DNA from 2 places in the Methylophaga sp. UBA2012 genome. Region 1 is predicted to be linked to the other one. Evidence: riboswitches for the same ligand, from Rfam matches in the RefSeq annotation. Region 1 holds a riboswitch; the other holds the start of a gene.
The links. Region 1 has a riboswitch for cyclic di-GMP ahead of B2248_RS08690 (hypothetical protein). Riboswitches for the same ligand answer to the same signal wherever they lie in the genome.
Positions count from the first base shown of each region.

Region 2: another riboswitch for cyclic di-GMP. It lies ahead of B2248_RS07470 (beta strand repeat-containing protein); the one in region 1 lies ahead of B2248_RS08690 (hypothetical protein).

Region 1 is NZ_DDCG01000010.1:5,990-14,373, forward strand. It holds partial or broken gene B2248_RS08655 (TRCF domain-containing protein) at 1-557, shown strand, start outside; gene B2248_RS08660 (methyltransferase domain-containing protein) at 554-1,321, shown strand; gene B2248_RS08665 (ATP-dependent zinc protease) at 1,422-2,246, shown strand; gene B2248_RS08670 (inactive transglutaminase family protein) at 2,259-3,770, shown strand; gene B2248_RS08675 (alpha-L-glutamate ligase-like protein) at 3,767-4,759, shown strand; gene B2248_RS08680 (SIMPL domain-containing protein) at 4,813-5,532, shown strand; gene B2248_RS08685 (PA0069 family radical SAM protein) at 5,532-6,590, shown strand; gene B2248_RS08690 (hypothetical protein) at 6,683-7,177, opposite strand; cyclic di-GMP riboswitch class I at 7,204-7,286, opposite strand; gene B2248_RS08695 (Gfo/Idh/MocA family protein) at 7,593-8,384, opposite strand, start outside.
Region 2 is NZ_DDCG01000009.1:109,367-117,750, reverse strand. It holds gene B2248_RS07480 (ATP-binding response regulator) at 1-1,513, opposite strand, end outside; gene B2248_RS07475 (response regulator transcription factor) at 1,513-2,130, opposite strand; gene B2248_RS07470 (beta strand repeat-containing protein) at 2,252-5,590, opposite strand; cyclic di-GMP riboswitch class I at 5,609-5,690, opposite strand; gene B2248_RS07465 (hypothetical protein) at 5,820-6,116, opposite strand; gene B2248_RS07460 (cysteine desulfurase family protein) at 6,194-7,348, opposite strand; gene B2248_RS07455 (efflux transporter outer membrane subunit) at 7,587-8,384, opposite strand, start outside.

The DNA of each region.
Region 1 (8,384 bases):
AAAGTGGCCAAATGCAGGAAATTGGTTTTAATCTGTATAACGAATTACTGGAACGCGCCGTTAGAGCATTGAAATCAGGTAAAGAACCAAGCCTGAATCAATCTGACCGTCACTTTGTCGAAATTGATTTGCACGTCCCCGCCCTGATTCCATCAGACTACTTACCTGATGTGCATACACGTTTGGTGCTGTACAAACGTATCTCTGCCGCGGCTGACAATGAAGCTTTACATGAATTACAAGTGGAAATGATCGACCGATTTGGTTTATTACCCGATCAGGTCAAAACCTTATTTGCTGTACATGAACTTCGCTTTAAAGCCAAACAAATTGGAATTCGTAAAATCGATGTCTATGATCAGGGTGGACGTTTGTTATTTGAAGAATCACCCAATGTTGACCCGATGACCATTATCAATCTCATTCAAAAACAACCGAAGAAGTTCAAATTGGATGGTCAGGATAAATTACGCTTTGTCGAAGATATGCCTGAAGCAGAGGATCGTATCGTGGCACTTGATAACTTGTTAGATGCCTTACTGAACAAAAGCGCATGACCATCAAACACGATCGTAATTTTGATGATTTATTCGACAGGTTCGATAGCAAAATCTACGACACGGTTAAAGGTGAGTGGCGACTACGATTATTAAAAGAAGATCTGGCACAGTTTGTCAGCACATCCCCGCTTGATGTGTGGGATGCAGGCTGTGGTCAGGGACAAATCAGCCTCTGGCTGGCAGAACAGGGGCATCAGTTGACCCTGTGTGATCTGTCTGAAAAAATGCTCAACACGGCTAAAGTCAATTTTGAACAGGCCAATATTACGGCCAACTTTTATCAACAATCAGCACAGTCACTCGCCAGCGAGCTTCCTCAATTTGATTTGGTGATCTGTCATGCTGTTCTGGAGTGGTTAAGTGATCCGATATCGTCTTTGCAGACGATTATGAAAAAGGTTAAGCCCAACGGCTATTTGTCATTGCTTTTCTACAATAGGAACGCGATGGTTTACAGCAACGTTTTAAAAGGCGGCTGGCGCTTACCACCAATTCTTAATGATAGTTATATTGGCAAAGGCAATAAGTTAACGCCGCCGAACCCACAATTCCCGCATGAGATTATTGATGTTATTCATCATGCAGGTTTTACTGTGGAGACGCACACGGGCGTGCGTATTTTCAACGACTATATGAGCCAACAAGCTCGAGACAATAGTGACCAGGCTGTGTTATTCGAACTTGAGCATAAGTATTGTCGTATGCCGGTCTATCGGGATATGGGACGTTACATCCATTTGCTGTTAAAACGCCAAATATAATCTTAAGATTTATTAATAGTCTGCTTATCAAAGCCACTGTGTCTGCTACAATAGCCGCTATTTTTTAGTGAATCTAATCAATTATCCTTACAAGGTTATTATGTCTAGACTATTCGTTCTGATTGCAACTTCAACTGTTTTTTTAAGCGCTTGTATTCAACAAGGCCCGCAAACCCCACCTGTTTCTGCTACCGAATTAACGGAATCGCTACATCAAACTGAATCGCGCCTGATTCAACAGATACAGCAGCAATGCGACGGCTTGAGCAAACAGGAAAAAGCACAAGCTGATGAGCTACAGAAAATCAGTAAGACACAACGTCAGTTTGAAGGCCGTATGGATGTCATTGAAGGTAAGATTGACACGGTCATCGTCAAACAACACAAAGGTGATGCGGCTCCCCCGCTGTGTCCTAAGCCTGCAGCAGCTGTCAGTACTAACAATATTGGTAATAAACTGGTTGTCGGTAAAACAGAATGGTTATGGATTGAAGCTGTTAACCGCGTTTATGAAGCCCGTGTGGATACCGGCGCCACCACATCTTCTATCAGCGCTTTAGATATCACCCCCTTTGAAAAAGATGGCAAAAACTGGGTGCGTTTCCGCTTAGCACCAGATGATGGTGATGACAGCTTTATCTTAGAAGCCCCTCTGGTTCGTTACGTGAAAATTCGCCAGGCTTCAGCCGATACATTGGACAAAAGACCAGTTGCTTCGCTGACTGTGCGTCTGGGCAAAATGACGGAAGTAGCAGAGTTCACATTAAATGATCGTACCCAAATGACTTACCCGATTCTTTTAGGTCGTGAATTCTTAAGAGATGTAGCTGTAGTTGATGTAGCGAAAGACAATGTTCAGCCAAAACCTGAGATTGTTCAAAACCAACCTCAAGCGCCATCTGTCAGCAAAACGAAGAAAAAATAAGGAATCCAGGCCGTGACATCTCGTAAAGCATTTTATCTGTTAGTGGGCTTGCTGATTGTCTCAGGCCTGGGATTAACCTTACATAGACACTACACTTTTGACATCCCCTGGCTTCCAGGGGAGCAGCGCCAAACCTGGTCGATTGAGGCCAAAGTCGAGTTTGATGCACAAGATAAAGAGGTGCTGGCATCACTTGCCATCCCCGGCACACAACCGGGTTTCACCCAGCTGAGTCAGCAAACCGCCAGTCCCGGTTATGGTCTTGCTTATACGAAACGAGATAATGGTGGACACCGCGCTGAATGGTCAATCCGTCATGCCAATGGTGAACAAGCCTTGTATTACAAGGTTGATATGCTGCTGGATCCTTATGCTGTGCCACCTGAACCCAGTCAGCCACCCGCTTTAAAAGTCAGCATTGAAAAAGAACCTTATGCAACGTCTGCCAACCAGCTGCTTGATCGCGCTCAGGAACGCTCTTCCACCCCTTACACGCTGGCAAGAGAGTTAATTCAGGAATTCAAAAACCAATCACAAAACGCCGAATTACTGGCGCAATTGAAAACACAAACTCAGTGGATAGTTCAGTTATTACAACAAGCTGGTGTTCCGGCGCGCCAAGTTCACGCTCTGTTCCTTGAAGATGGTCGTAGAAGACAGGAATTAGTCACCTATATTCAAGTATTTGATGGTAACGACTATCAATTATTTAATCCTGAAACGGGTGAACAAGGCCGGCCAGATAATTTATTACTGTGGGAATACCATTCAGGTCCGGTTCTTGAACTGATTGGTGGTACTAATTCACATGTGACTTTCTCCATGATTCAGCAAGAGCTGCCTTTTGGTGTGGCTCTAAACCAAAAATTTGCTGATGAGACCTTAATAAACTTCTCGCTTTATACCTTACCACTCGAAGAACAAGCCTTGTTTAAAGGTATTTTGTTGATACCGGTCGGTGTGCTCGTCGTTGTATTGATGCGTATTTTGGTCGGTCTGAAAACATCTGGCACCTTTATGCCAGTATTGATTGCCCTGGCCTTTATTCAGACCAGTCTCGTGACCGGCCTTGTTGGTTTCTTACTGATTGTTGGTACTGGGTTATTAATTCGCTCATACCTGTCCTATCTCAACCTACTCCTTGTTGCCCGAATATCCGCGGTCATCATTATGGTTATAGGCATCATCGCGATATTCTCTATTCTTGCCTACAAGCTTGGTTTAACTGAGGGTATGAAAATTACCTTCTTCCCGATGATTATTCTGGCATGGACCATTGAACGAATGTCGGTGTTATGGGAAGAAGAAGGTCCACATCAAGTAGTGATTCAAGGTGGTGGTTCGCTGTTAGTGGCTGTGCTGGCTTACCTAGCCATGAATAATGAGTTAATTCGTCATTTAACGTTCAATTTCCTCGGCATCCAGCTTATTTTGATGGGACTAGTGTTAATGGCAGGTAATTACACTGGTTATCGCTTGCTGGAATTGAAACGCTTTAAACCCTTAACTGAGGATCACCTATGAGTCTGAATGTGCTGAATTGGCTGAAAGACGTCAAATCTCGGTACGTTCACCCAAACAAGCTTGCCAAGATTGGTGTGCTTGGAATGAACGAACGGAATATTGCTTATATCAGCCGCTATAATCCAAGACGACTCTATCCTCTGGTTGATGATAAGTTACAAACCAAAGAAATTGTGCTGGAAGCTGGCGTTAATGCGCCTGATCTTATTGGTACCATCACTGAACAACACCAGGTAGATGATCTGCTCGACATCATCAAAAATACAGCCGGTTTTTGCATCAAACCCGCTCATGGTTCTGGTGGCAAAGGGATTTTAGTTGTCACAGGTTCTGATGATTTTGGTTATCACAAAGCGAATGGACAAATTTTAAAACTGGCCGATCTACAGCGTCATGTCTCTAACATTCTGGCCGGCTTATTTTCATTGGGCGGTCGAACTGATGTTGCCATCGTTGAAGCATTGATCCAATTTGATGATTGTTTCAATGGTTATACGTTTGAAGGTGTGCCAGATACACGGGTTATCGTGTTCAAGGGATTTCCTGTGATGGCGATGATGCGTCTATCAACAGCAGACTCTAACGGTAAAGCGAATCTTCACCAGGGCGCTGTTGGGGTGGGACTCGATATTGGCAATGGTAGTGCGGTACGCGCTGTACAGTTTGATCGCCCGGTTATGTTACATCCCGATACAGGAAGAAACCTGCTCGATCTTCAAGTACCGCATTGGGATCAGTTACTGCATTTGTCTGCTTCCTGTTATGAAATGTCAGGCTTAGGCTATTTAGGTACAGATATTGTCCTGGATAGGACAAAAGGCCCCATGCTGCTTGAGCTCAATGCCCGTCCAGGACTGAGTATTCAAGTCGCAAATGGTTCAGGTTTATTACCCAGGCTGAAAAAAGTTGAAGCATTGACCAATACAAAGAAAATGACTATTGAACAGCGAATCGCATTTTCAAAAGAGCATTTTTCTCGTCGATCATAAGCAACTTTTGATTTACACTGCTGGTAAACATTTCCTTTTTTGAGGGGCTTCTTATGTCATCGGTAAATAAAACCAGCAGTCTGATTCTGGGTATTGCTTTAGTTCTTGGTTTGAGCAGTTTAGGCTGGTTTCTCTCAAATGCCGCCATCAAATACAAAGAATATGAGCGAACCGTGACAGTGAAAGGCCTGGCTGAAAGAGAGTTCACTGCAGATGTGGTGATATGGCCTATCCAATTCACGTTGGCAAGCAATAATTTGCAAGCCTTATACAATGATGTTGATGCCAATACCAATACCATCATCTCCTTCCTGACTAAACTTGGAATCAAACGTGCTGATGTCACTATCAGTGCACCTGCCATTACAGATAAATCTGCCCAGCAATATGGGGGTAATGAGCGTGCTGAATTTCGTTATACGGCGGTTCAAACCGTCACGGTTTATTCGGATGCCATTGATACCGTCCGACAAGTGATGGGGCAACTTTCTGAACTGGGTAAGCAAGGTATCGTTTTAACAGGCAATAACTACGCTGCCCAACCTGAATATCTATTTACTCGTCTTAATGAAGTCAAACCGCAAATGATTGAAGAAGCAACCAGAAAAGCACGTGAAGTTGCTGAAAAATTTGCCCAGGATTCAGATAGTACACTCGGCAAGATCCGTAAAGCTAGCCAAGGCCAGTTCAGCATTAGTGCACGCGATAATAATAATCCACAGATCAAAAACGTTCGTGTTGTGTCAACGATAGAGTATTACTTGTCTGACTAATGTCAGAAAACGCAAAAATACAAAAAGGCCGGGGAACGCTTAATAATATCGATGGCCGTTTCAATGAGTTTCAACGCACTGAAATTGATGATGGCTGGTTTCATGATGGACCAGCCAACAACTTAACAGAAGTGAGTGTAGAATCCCCTCGTAGTATTATTAGTAGAAACCAATCACCTGACCTTCCCTTTCAGCAATCAATTAATCCATATCGTGGCTGCGAGCATGGCTGTATTTACTGCTACGCCCGTCCTTCACATGCTTATCTGGGACTCTCACCAGGGATCGATTTTGAAACAAAGTTAACCATCAAACCCAATGCCGCAAAATTACTGCGAGATGAGTTGATGGCAAAAAACTATCGCTGTTCAACATTATCATTAGGCGCCAACACCGATCCCTATCAACCCATCGAACGCCACTACAACCTTACTCGGGAACTACTTCAGGTGATGATTGAGTTCAGTCATCCAGTTAATATTGTGACTAAATCTTCATTGATAGAACGTGATGTTGATTTACTCAAACAGCTCGCTGAGAAGCAATTGGTAAATGTTCATCTATCCATTACAACACTGGATAAAACACTTGCCAGGAAACTCGAACCTCGCGCCAGCAGTCCACAACGTCGACTGCAAACAGTTGAGACATTGAAGGCAAATGGAATTCCTGTATCTGTTCTTATTGCCCCAGTCATTCCTGTTCTGACGGATACAGAACTAGAAAATATTATTGATGCTTCGGCACAAGCAGGGGCTGAAAATATAGACTATATTTTCGTTAGATTACCAAGAGAGGTCAGCCCCCTCTTTAATGATTGGCTACATACTCATTATCCTGACAAGGCAGAGCATGTCATGAATCGTATTAAAGACTCCAGAAATGGCAAAACAAATGATCCAAGGTTTGGTTACAGGCTTGAAGGTCAGGGGCTATATGCAGAAATGATCAAAAAACGATTCGAAGTTGCGGTCAAGAAATACCCATTAAACAAGTCTCCAGCGGTTCTGAGAACCGACTTATTTCATAAACCAACAAAGCAAATGAGCTTGTTTTAAAAAGAAAATATTTAGTAGCCATAAAAAAGGGGAACCGAAGTTCCCCTTTCAATCTAACTAACAATTGTTAACTTGATTTTTTACTTCAAGTTTTATGCAGCTACTGCTGTTTTTCTACGCAGACCCAAGAAACCTAATAGGGCTGGTGCGAATAAAAACAATGCAGCAGGTACTGGTACAGCTGACACAGAAACATCATATTTAAATACATTTCTAGTTGCATCCTTGATGTCAACCCATGCTGTGTACCCTTGGTAAATCATTGCTGTAAAACTAAAGTCACCGGTAATGTTAAACAGCTTTTCTTCAACACCGTTATAAAATCGTAATGTCGCACCTGCTAATGAACTAGTAGGATTAAACGACCACTCAATTTTAACAGCCGTATCTGAGTCTGTACTAACATCAAAGTATGAGAACCATGTACCAGGTCCTTCACTTACAGTGCCACCACCTAAAACTACACTACCGTTTGATACATCGACATCCTGGTCAAAAGAAGAACCAGCACCAGACATAGATAACGTAGCGGCATTAACACCGACCGAAAACAAAAGAGCTACAACAAATAGCATCGCTTTTTTCATAATAAATTCCTATTTAATATATGAAGCAATGCAACCCAGCCATCTCCAATCAAACCAGAGACCCGTGGCTTTCCGACCCCGCCTCACGACGAGTTTGGCTTTATAAAAAAATTACATTATTAAGACATTTAATAATGCGTTTGTCTGAACCATTCAGACGACTTGATATTACAAATCAAGAGACATGCTAACCACATCAAGTAGTCAAATTTGAGATATCACTCACAGCATTAATGTGATCACGTGATAGGTATCACAATAAATATGTGAACTGGTTATAGATTTCTAATCAATCCGCTGCAATTATTTTTTTCTTTGCCGCATTCAGCAAGAAGTACTAACAGCTTTAGCCGGATTAATTTGACCAATGTAGTCGTGATTCAGTCGCTGCTTTTTAATAATAGTCAGTCTCGATTTAGTCAGCTAATCGAATTTTCTTTCCTTCCCTCACCGAAGCAAGCGCGGCACAAATCGCAGCACAATTATTTCTGGCATCAGCTAATGTCAGTTTGGGGGCTTTCCTCTCTAAGATGCAATCAGAGAAATACTCTATTTCCAAATTAAAGTGATTGGCTTTTGGGATTGATACGGTTTGTTCTTCATTCTCATTCCACCAGCTTATGGTGGCATCTTCCGTTTCAGGTTGCCAAACGGTGTGACATTTAATGCCACCCTTGGTACCAATAATCTCATATTCGCTACGTCTGGCATGTTCAAAGCTCATTTCAAAGTGAGCAAACTTACCATCCGCAAAATCAAACACGCCACTTAAGCTGACATCAGCACCACTGTCATTAAGCTTAGCCATTGCCATAGCAGCGACAGGCTCATTATCAAACCACAATCTTGCCGTATGAATGGCGTAAGGACCAATATCCCACATAGCACCGCCACCATCATTGATATCACGATCAATGCGATACATTCGCGCCGGTTTCATAGGGAATGCAAACGCCGTTTTTACCGTACGCACGTCACCGACCTTGCCGTCATTAATTAACTGTCTTACATACTCATGCTGAGGATGGAAGATATACATAAAGCCTTCCATGACTGTTACATTATTTGCTTTTGCAGCGGCTTCAATGGCATCAATATCGGCTACTGTCAGCGCCATAGGTTTTTCGATCAACACATGTTTACCATGATTGATGGCTTTGAGTGCCCACTCGGCATGTTCTTCATTCGACATCGGTAGATAGATGGC
Region 2 (8,384 bases), on a different contig from region 1:
TTGCCGTCGATGTAAAAGCACGACAATCACATCCCCAGCTATTGAGTAACGCGGTCATCGCCTCAACGATACTGAGCTCATTATCAACAATCATGACGTTAAGATTTTCTAGTTTGTTTTGACGTGATGATAATTTAGGTGTTGTTGAACCTTCAGCATTATCTTGTTCATCACTCAAAGGCAGACATAAAATAACTTCCGTACCTTTGTTGACCTGCGAATTAATCTGGATTGGGTGTTCCAGCAGGTTCATAATTCTCCGTACTATCGCCAGGCCCAGACCTAAGCCCTTTTGTCGATTTCTTTCTGGATTATGCAATTGAACAAACTCATCAAAAATATCATTAAGCGATGCTTTAGGAATGCCAATGCCCGTGTCAGCAATGTGTAACTGGATATGCGTTTTATCTTTTTCAGAAAAGAATAGTTCCACTCCCCCCTGCTTTGTATAACGTATGGCATTCACTAGAAGGTTGGTGATGACCCGTTCAAGCAGCAGTGGGTCACTAAATACCGTGTAAGGCGTTTTATCGATATGAAGACTGAGCTGGTATCTGCTCGCATCATGCTGAAATGGCGGTTCTATTTTTTCTAACAAGCTGCTGATATCGAAGCTGACTTTATTGGCATGCACGATATCGGCATCTAGACGGGACATGTCCAATAATACGTCCAATAACTCATTTAGCGACTGAAGGCCCTGTTGAATATTCCCTATATCTTGTTGTTGAGATGGCGATGTCAGTTTTTGGCTGAGAAGCTCTGTAAATAAATTAACCGCGTGTAAAGGTTGACGAAGATCATGACTGGCGGAAGCTAAAAAACGTGATTTATCACGATTGGCTTTGTCAGCGACTTCTTTTTGTTCTTGTAAATCTTTAATAAGATCCAAGTTCTCATATTGTAATTTCAATGACTGGATAATGACTTTGTAAAGATTCAGACAAAAAGCAAATGTGGCGGCCAGATAAACAATAGCACCAAACCCCATCCAGTTATAAAAACGCTCGTCCTGGAGCAGCATAATCAAACTGAGAGGTAACATGGTAGGCAGAGAAAAGGCAGCATAAGCAATAGGTCTGGCAGAGAGCGAAGCCAAGCTGCCTGCCAGCATGCACACTAATGTCAAAATAACAAAGGCGATATTAGAAATTTGTGCTGCATCAAAGAATAAAATGCCTGCACTCCCCCATATGCAACCAGACAGACATGCCAATAGCACTTGGATCTTACCGTAATGAAATATCGTTTCCGTATCTGCGTGGGTCGTATCTAGACTTTTATAATGCCACCACCTCACCATAATCAATAAATACAGCACACTAAACCAGCCAATAGCGCTGAGCGAATAGGCTGTATTTTGCATCACCAATGTCATGGGTATCGCGCCAAGTGCATTACCGATAAGGGTGGCGGGACAATTACGATGAGCAATCAGAATTTTTTCAATATCTATCTTTTGTTGATATCGCCCCAGATCAGTAGACGATTGTTGGTTAGTAAATCGAAACATTAATCCAAACCAAGTTGGTGAGCTTTTTTACCGGCTTCGCTACGGCTTTGTGTACCCAATGCTTGAAAAATGGCACTGACGTGTGATTTCACGGTTGGCATGCTTATCGAGAGCTGTTCAGCAATCGCCTGATTTGAGAATCCCTGTCTCATCAGCCTTAACACTTCAAGCTGACGCTGGGTAAGATTGTGCTGACTCGCCCACTGCTCTGCTTTTGGTTTTAGCTTGTCCATGTCACTGTCTGGAAACACTTTCTGACCCAACATCACTTGCTCGATGGTCTGAAGAATGGTCTCTCCTGATGACGACTTAGGAATAAAACTCATAGCACCGAGGTTAAAGGCAGTATCAATATCTATCGGATCAGATGAAGCTGAAACAATAATAATCGGCACCAGAGATGATGAATCCGATAAAGACTGTAGCAACTGAAAGCCATCCATGATCGGCAAACGTAGATCAATTAAGGCCACGTCATATTGTCCCGAACTTAATTTATCAAAAGCCGCTTTGCCGTTATTGACAGTATCAATGATATCGATGTTATCAGCCTTGCTGAGTAAGGCTGATAAGCCATCTAAAAATAACTGATGGTCATCAACTAGTAATAGTTTCACGTCTGAGCCTGCCTTTTATTATTTTTATAGGTCATTATTCATAAAATTGAAAAATCAGCCTAGTTTAAATGAAAAAAAGCCGTCATTAACGACGGCTTTTTCATCGCGTTTCACATTGACTTTAACGTTGGCTCACACGACGACGTATACCAATGAATCCCATCAGTGCTGGTGCAAACAAGAAAATGGCTGCTGGTACGGGTACCGCACTGACACTTTCAGTAATCACCAGATTGGCAAAGGTATCACCGAAGATCACATCAAAATCAAACCCACTCATCAGCGGCAGAATGATGTTATCAAAACTGCCGACTAAGCTGCTGAAGGTCATGAAATTAAAGATCCCTGTTTTAAGCTCTGAACCGATAAAGTCAAAACTCAACACACCCGCCAGTGTCGCCACGCCATTTACAGCAAATACATCCGTGCTATTACCATCAAACTCGATATTCATTACACCAAATGTACCTTGGGTGTAATTGCCATTCACCGTCAGTTTACCGATAGAGTTACCTGGGGTCAGGCTGGCATAATCGCTATAGCTGGTGCCGTTCACTAACACATTGCTATTAATCACGCCGTGACCGTTCAAGTTACCGCCATTAATGTTGACGTTCTTTTGGTTCATGCTGCCATTTACTGTGGTGCTGCCAGCGGTTTGAATAAACTCACCACTGCCAGACACAATGTGGCCATCCGTCGTAATAAATTGACCAGAGTTGGTGATGATGCCGTTATTTTTCAATGTCCCTTGGTTGGATAAGACACCTGCATTCTCAATCGTTGCTTGGTTGTTGATCTCACCAAAGTTAGTGAAGTTACCGCTACTTTTATTGCTTATCTTTGAGGTATTCGATAGCGAACCAGTGGAGGCATTGGTCAGTTTTCCTTCATTGGAGAGGCTATTTTTATTATACAAAAGCCAGTGATTATTAAACTCACCGGTGTTAGTGATGACACCGTTATTCTCCATGGCCAGAGTATTGAACTCACCGGCATTAGCAAATGTGTTGTTGTTATAAAACTCCCCGGTATTATTAAAAAGCGCACCCGCGTTATTCGTTATGCGACCTGCATTGGTGAGTCTATTATCGCTAATGAATCGACCGCTATTATTGATTTGGCCGGATGAAGCCACATTGAGATCACCTGAGGCTGAGTTAGTCAGCTGACCGCTATTGCTCAGTAAACCCTCTACGTTGAACTCATCGTTATTATTGAGCACGCCGATATTATTGAGTGTTGCACCGACTTTATTTTTTAAGACAGAGGCATTAGTCAGTGTGCCAGCATTCTCAACGGTGCCGCTATTTACAAACACGCCAGTATTAACAATATTGCCTCCAGCTTTGTTTGTGATGGTAGCGGAGTTATTCAGCGTACTGCTGTCATTATTATTTATCACGCCAGTATTGGTAATGGTGTTTTCATTATCCAGCAGCCAATAACTTGTCAGCGTGCCGGCATTGGCAATAGTCCCCGTATTTTGAAGGCCGACAGAGTTAATTGCCCCTTCACTATTCAAGGTGCCATTGTTTAAAAACTCTTCCGTGTTATTGATTGTGCCGTTAACCGCATTATTGATAACACCATAATTTATCAGCCGAGCCTCATTTGACAGCATTCCCCGATTTGTCATCGTGCCCGTACTGGACAGTGTCATCTCAGCCGAACCAGTATTACTGATGTAATTATAGTTAGTTAACTGGCCACTGGTTGAAAACGCACCGGTATTATTTATTTGCCGGTTATTAATCAAGGCGCCATTATTCGCTAAGGTACCTGAGTTATTCAGCGTGCCATCGTTCGTTAAAGTGCCCGAAGCACTGTTGGTGAGTAAGGTTTCATTATCAAGCTGACTGTAATAGCTCATATTAAACTCACCTTCATTGGTGATGTTCGAGGGTGAATTTTTCTGATTGAGTAATTTGCCCTTCAGGTTAAGGGTGCCATCAGATTTATTGATGAGGGTATTAACGTTAGTAAACTCTGCATAGTCATCAATCAAAAACTGGCTGTAATTATTTACTGTGGCGCTGTTAACAAATTTACCCTGATCAATAAATTGGCCGTGATTATTGATATCGCCATAATTTGCCATAGTGGAATATAAAGTGGAGGTAAATGTGCCCTTATTGTTCAGCACACCGCCATTGGCAAATACACCGCTGTTGAGAAATTGCCCGTTTTCGTTGTTATTTAAAGTGCCAGCATTAGCAAATTGACCACTATCTGAGTTAATCAAGCTACCCGCATTGTTGAGTGTGCCGGTTTCGTTATTTCTGATAATGCCGTGATTGGTTAAGGTGCCACCGGCCTGATTGCTGAGTATGCCATTGTTATTCAAACTTGCTGTTGTATGGTTAACAAAACTGGCCATATTAGCGTTGTTGAATCTGCCAGTTTGCTGATTGTTGAAAGTTGCGTGATTATTTACGATACCATTTGCTTGATTATTGAAGGCAGAAGCGTTAGTAAATTGAGCACCACTGTTATTATTAACTACTCCGTTGTTATTGAACGTGGCATCCTTCTCATTAGACATCGTGGCATTGTTGTTGATTGTGCCAGTATTCTCTAGCTTACCCTTTTTATACTCGTTACCAAGGTAAGTATAGCCAGCTCTATTTACGAAATTGCCATCATTTGTAATTAAACCTGTATTCGTAAATTTATAAAATGTGGTGAATGAATGACTGGTGTTATTGTTTAGTTGACCTGAGTTAAGGAATATACCCTCATTTTCTACGCTAGAGTCATTTTGAAAAACACCTTCATTTTTAAAAGATGAACCGATTCTATTATGAAGAAATCTATTATTCTGAAATATGCCTGAGGCTCTGTTTTCAACTTGGCCATAACTGTTATTAAAAAACAATCCCGTATTTTCGTATAGACCAGCGTTTGTAATCTTTCCGTAATTTTTCATCGTAGGCAGCGATGTACCGTTATTTGTTACCACCCCATCTTGGTCAATGAATATATTGCCACTGTTACGATGCTCACCGGTCATTTCCCATCTACCATTGGTAGAGATATAACCGCCACTAGAATTCTCAAGGTAATGAGACTTAAAGACCGAGTTACTGCCATTTTGGATAGCCGCTTTATTCTGAATCTCGCCTCTATAACTATCAAAGGTGGCATTATTCTCGATTAAGTGCTCATTGCTTATCCAACCCCGGTTATCGATTAAGCCATTATTAATTACAGTGCCAGAAGTCATATTGACAAAACTATTACCACCACCCGATTTAAATAGATTGCCACCTGCTGTAATAGTTATTTTACTCGCGTTTTTATATCCATCTAAGCCGATATAACCATCGCTGACGGTGATGGGGGATGTGTTTGTACCATGGAGTCCTGTGACAGCATGCACAACTGACGGTGCCAGTAAAAATGAGCTGCACAGCAACGTAGTAGAGAGCGACAGAAACTGTCGTTGTTTATTTATCATCACTCGGATTCCTTGCGTTTGTGCAACCCAGCCACCTTGTTAAACAACAAGGCCTGTGGCTTTCCGTCCCTGATTCACACCAAGTTTGGCCGATTAAATAACACGCCGATCATAATGAAATGGGGTTGTAGCGACTATCAGCCAAAAGTATGATTTTGTGAGAAAAATAAATAAGCAATAAAAAAAGGGAGTCACTGACTCCCTTCTAAATATGATGTGATAAGAGAAATTAACTTTCTTTCTTATCTTTGCAGGATGGGCGTTTATCGCCCTTATGTTTTTTATGGGCGGCTTTGGCTTCTTCCTTAGTCACCTGACCATCGCCATTAGCATCCATCTTTTCAAATCGTTTTAATGCTGCTGCTGTCGCTTCCTCTTTTGTAATCACACCATCACCATTGGTGTCGATATGAGCGAAATATCCTTTTTTATCATGTTTAGCCATATCGTCAGTTGATGCTGGTTCAGCGAATGTCACTGTGCTCATTGCCATCGCGGCTAATACTGAAAAAAGTGCTGTTTTCATCATTAATCCCTCTTGTATTGGTTGGGATTTTTAGACTACGCCAGAGGAAGTTAAGGATCGGTTATCACTTCAAAAAGTCACACTTTGTTTTGAATACTCGCTTTTATATAGTCGATGGCCTGGCTTATTTGTTGTTCATCTGAAAAACGTCCCAGACTGATGCGTAAGGATGATCCTGCTTCTTCATCCGTCAACCCAATCGCTTTTAATACATGTGAAAGCAAGACCATTTCGCTGTTACAGGCAGAGCCTGTAGAAGCACAGACATTCGGCTGGAGTTTTTCTAATAGCTTATTCGCATCACAACCGATGAATTGCACATTGATATTGCCGGGATGACAATGACTTTGTGTGCCATTTAATTTAAATGGAATATGCGTCGCTTGCAGTTGCTGTAGAAACAAACGTTTCAAATGCGTTAATTGTTCACGGTGAGTTTTTGCTTCTTGTTTTGTGATACGCATCGCTTCAGCAAAACCAACACAGAGAGGCGTGGCCAGGGTGCCTGAACGCATACCAAACTGTTGCCCTCCTCCCTGAATAAATGGTGGTAACTCGGCCTGCAGATCATTTTTGATAAATATCGCGCCAATACCTTTTGGGCCATACACTTTATGTGCAGACAAACTCAGCATATCGACATTCCAGTCTTTCACGTCAATATCCATCGCTTCCGGTGCTTGAGCCGCATCACAATGAAACAGCGCACCTGCCGCATGTGCCATTTCAGCAAAGGTTTTGACATCCTGAATGGTGCCAATCTCATTATTGACCGCCATAATGCAGACCAGCAATGTCTGATCAGACAATAATGATTGATAAGCGTCTACATTAATCAGCCCGGTATTATCGACTGGAATTTCTTTGACTTTGTAACCTAGTTTTGCGGCATAAAAATAGGCGGCATTTTTAATACATTTGTGTTCAATTTCACTGATAAGAATGTCACGACGTTCAGTAGTATTGCCAAATATCACACTGGCAATCGCCTGATTGTTCGACTCAGTCGCACCCGAAGTAAAAATAACCTCTTCACTTGAGGCATTAATGCACTTTTCAATCGTGCTACGCGCAGTCTCAACCGCTGCCGCAGATTGCTGACCAAGCACATGGGCCGTAGAGTGTGGATTGGCAAAAATCTCATGATTGTAGGGTGCCATCGCGCTAACAACGCGAGGCTCTATCGGCGTGGTCGCCTGATAGTCTAGGTAAATTGAACTACCGATTTGCATTGACTGCTCCAAACAAGATCAAACTTACTGTTTGAGGTAAGTTATGACTAGAACATAAGCATGCTATTTATGCTGCCTAGTACATTATCAGAATAAGAATGTGATTAATTATAGGTGTTAAATCCCGAATATAAATACTGAATGTTAAAAATGTTCTGGAATCATTCCATATACTCAGTCATAACACCTATATAGGTTTAGAGCTGACAAAATAGTTATTCATCATATTTAATGACGACTATTTATCAATTCTCCAGCCTTTACCAAGCGATTTATAAATACTGATTAACTTTACTGCAGACTGTGTTTCGCTGACGGCAAGCGAATCTTCCGACTTGAGTCGTGTTCGTTGACTATCCAATACCGGTAAGAAGTCAGTATCCCCTAGCTCAAAACGCTGTGTGGCAATTGACTCGGCCTGCGTTGAGGTCCGTGCGGCATCTTGAAGGCGTTCGCGACGCTGTTCTTCACGGGCAAAATCACTTATGGCGGTTTTTGTTTCTTCAAGTGCCTTCAGCACTGTCAACTGGTAATTAGCCAATGCTGCCTGACTCTTGGCATCATTTTGTTTGATGCGTGCTTGAATACGACCAGTATCAAAAACACCCCAACTTAAACTGGGACCAATGGCACTGGCAATGGCGGAACTGCTACCGAAGGTAGATAAATTCGTCGCGATAAACCCCAGTGAACCGACAATATTTACCGCTGGAAACTGATCCGCTACCGCCAAATTATAGTTTGCTGTGGCGGCTGTCAGTCGCTTCTCAGCAGCTATAATATCGGGGCGTTCTCGAAGCAATTCAGCGGCATTTCCTATATTCACAGCCATCGGCAAACTGGGGATCGGCTTGCTCATAGCAAGTTGCTCGCTTAGGCGCTCAGGATTCTGTCCTGTTAATACCGATAAACGATTAATGGCTGCTGTTGCTGTTGCTTCACGCGACGGAATTTCTGCCAGTGTCAATGATAGCTGTGTTTCAGCTTGTGCAATGTCCAGGCGACTTGCTATACCACCCCGTGTCAGATTTTTTGT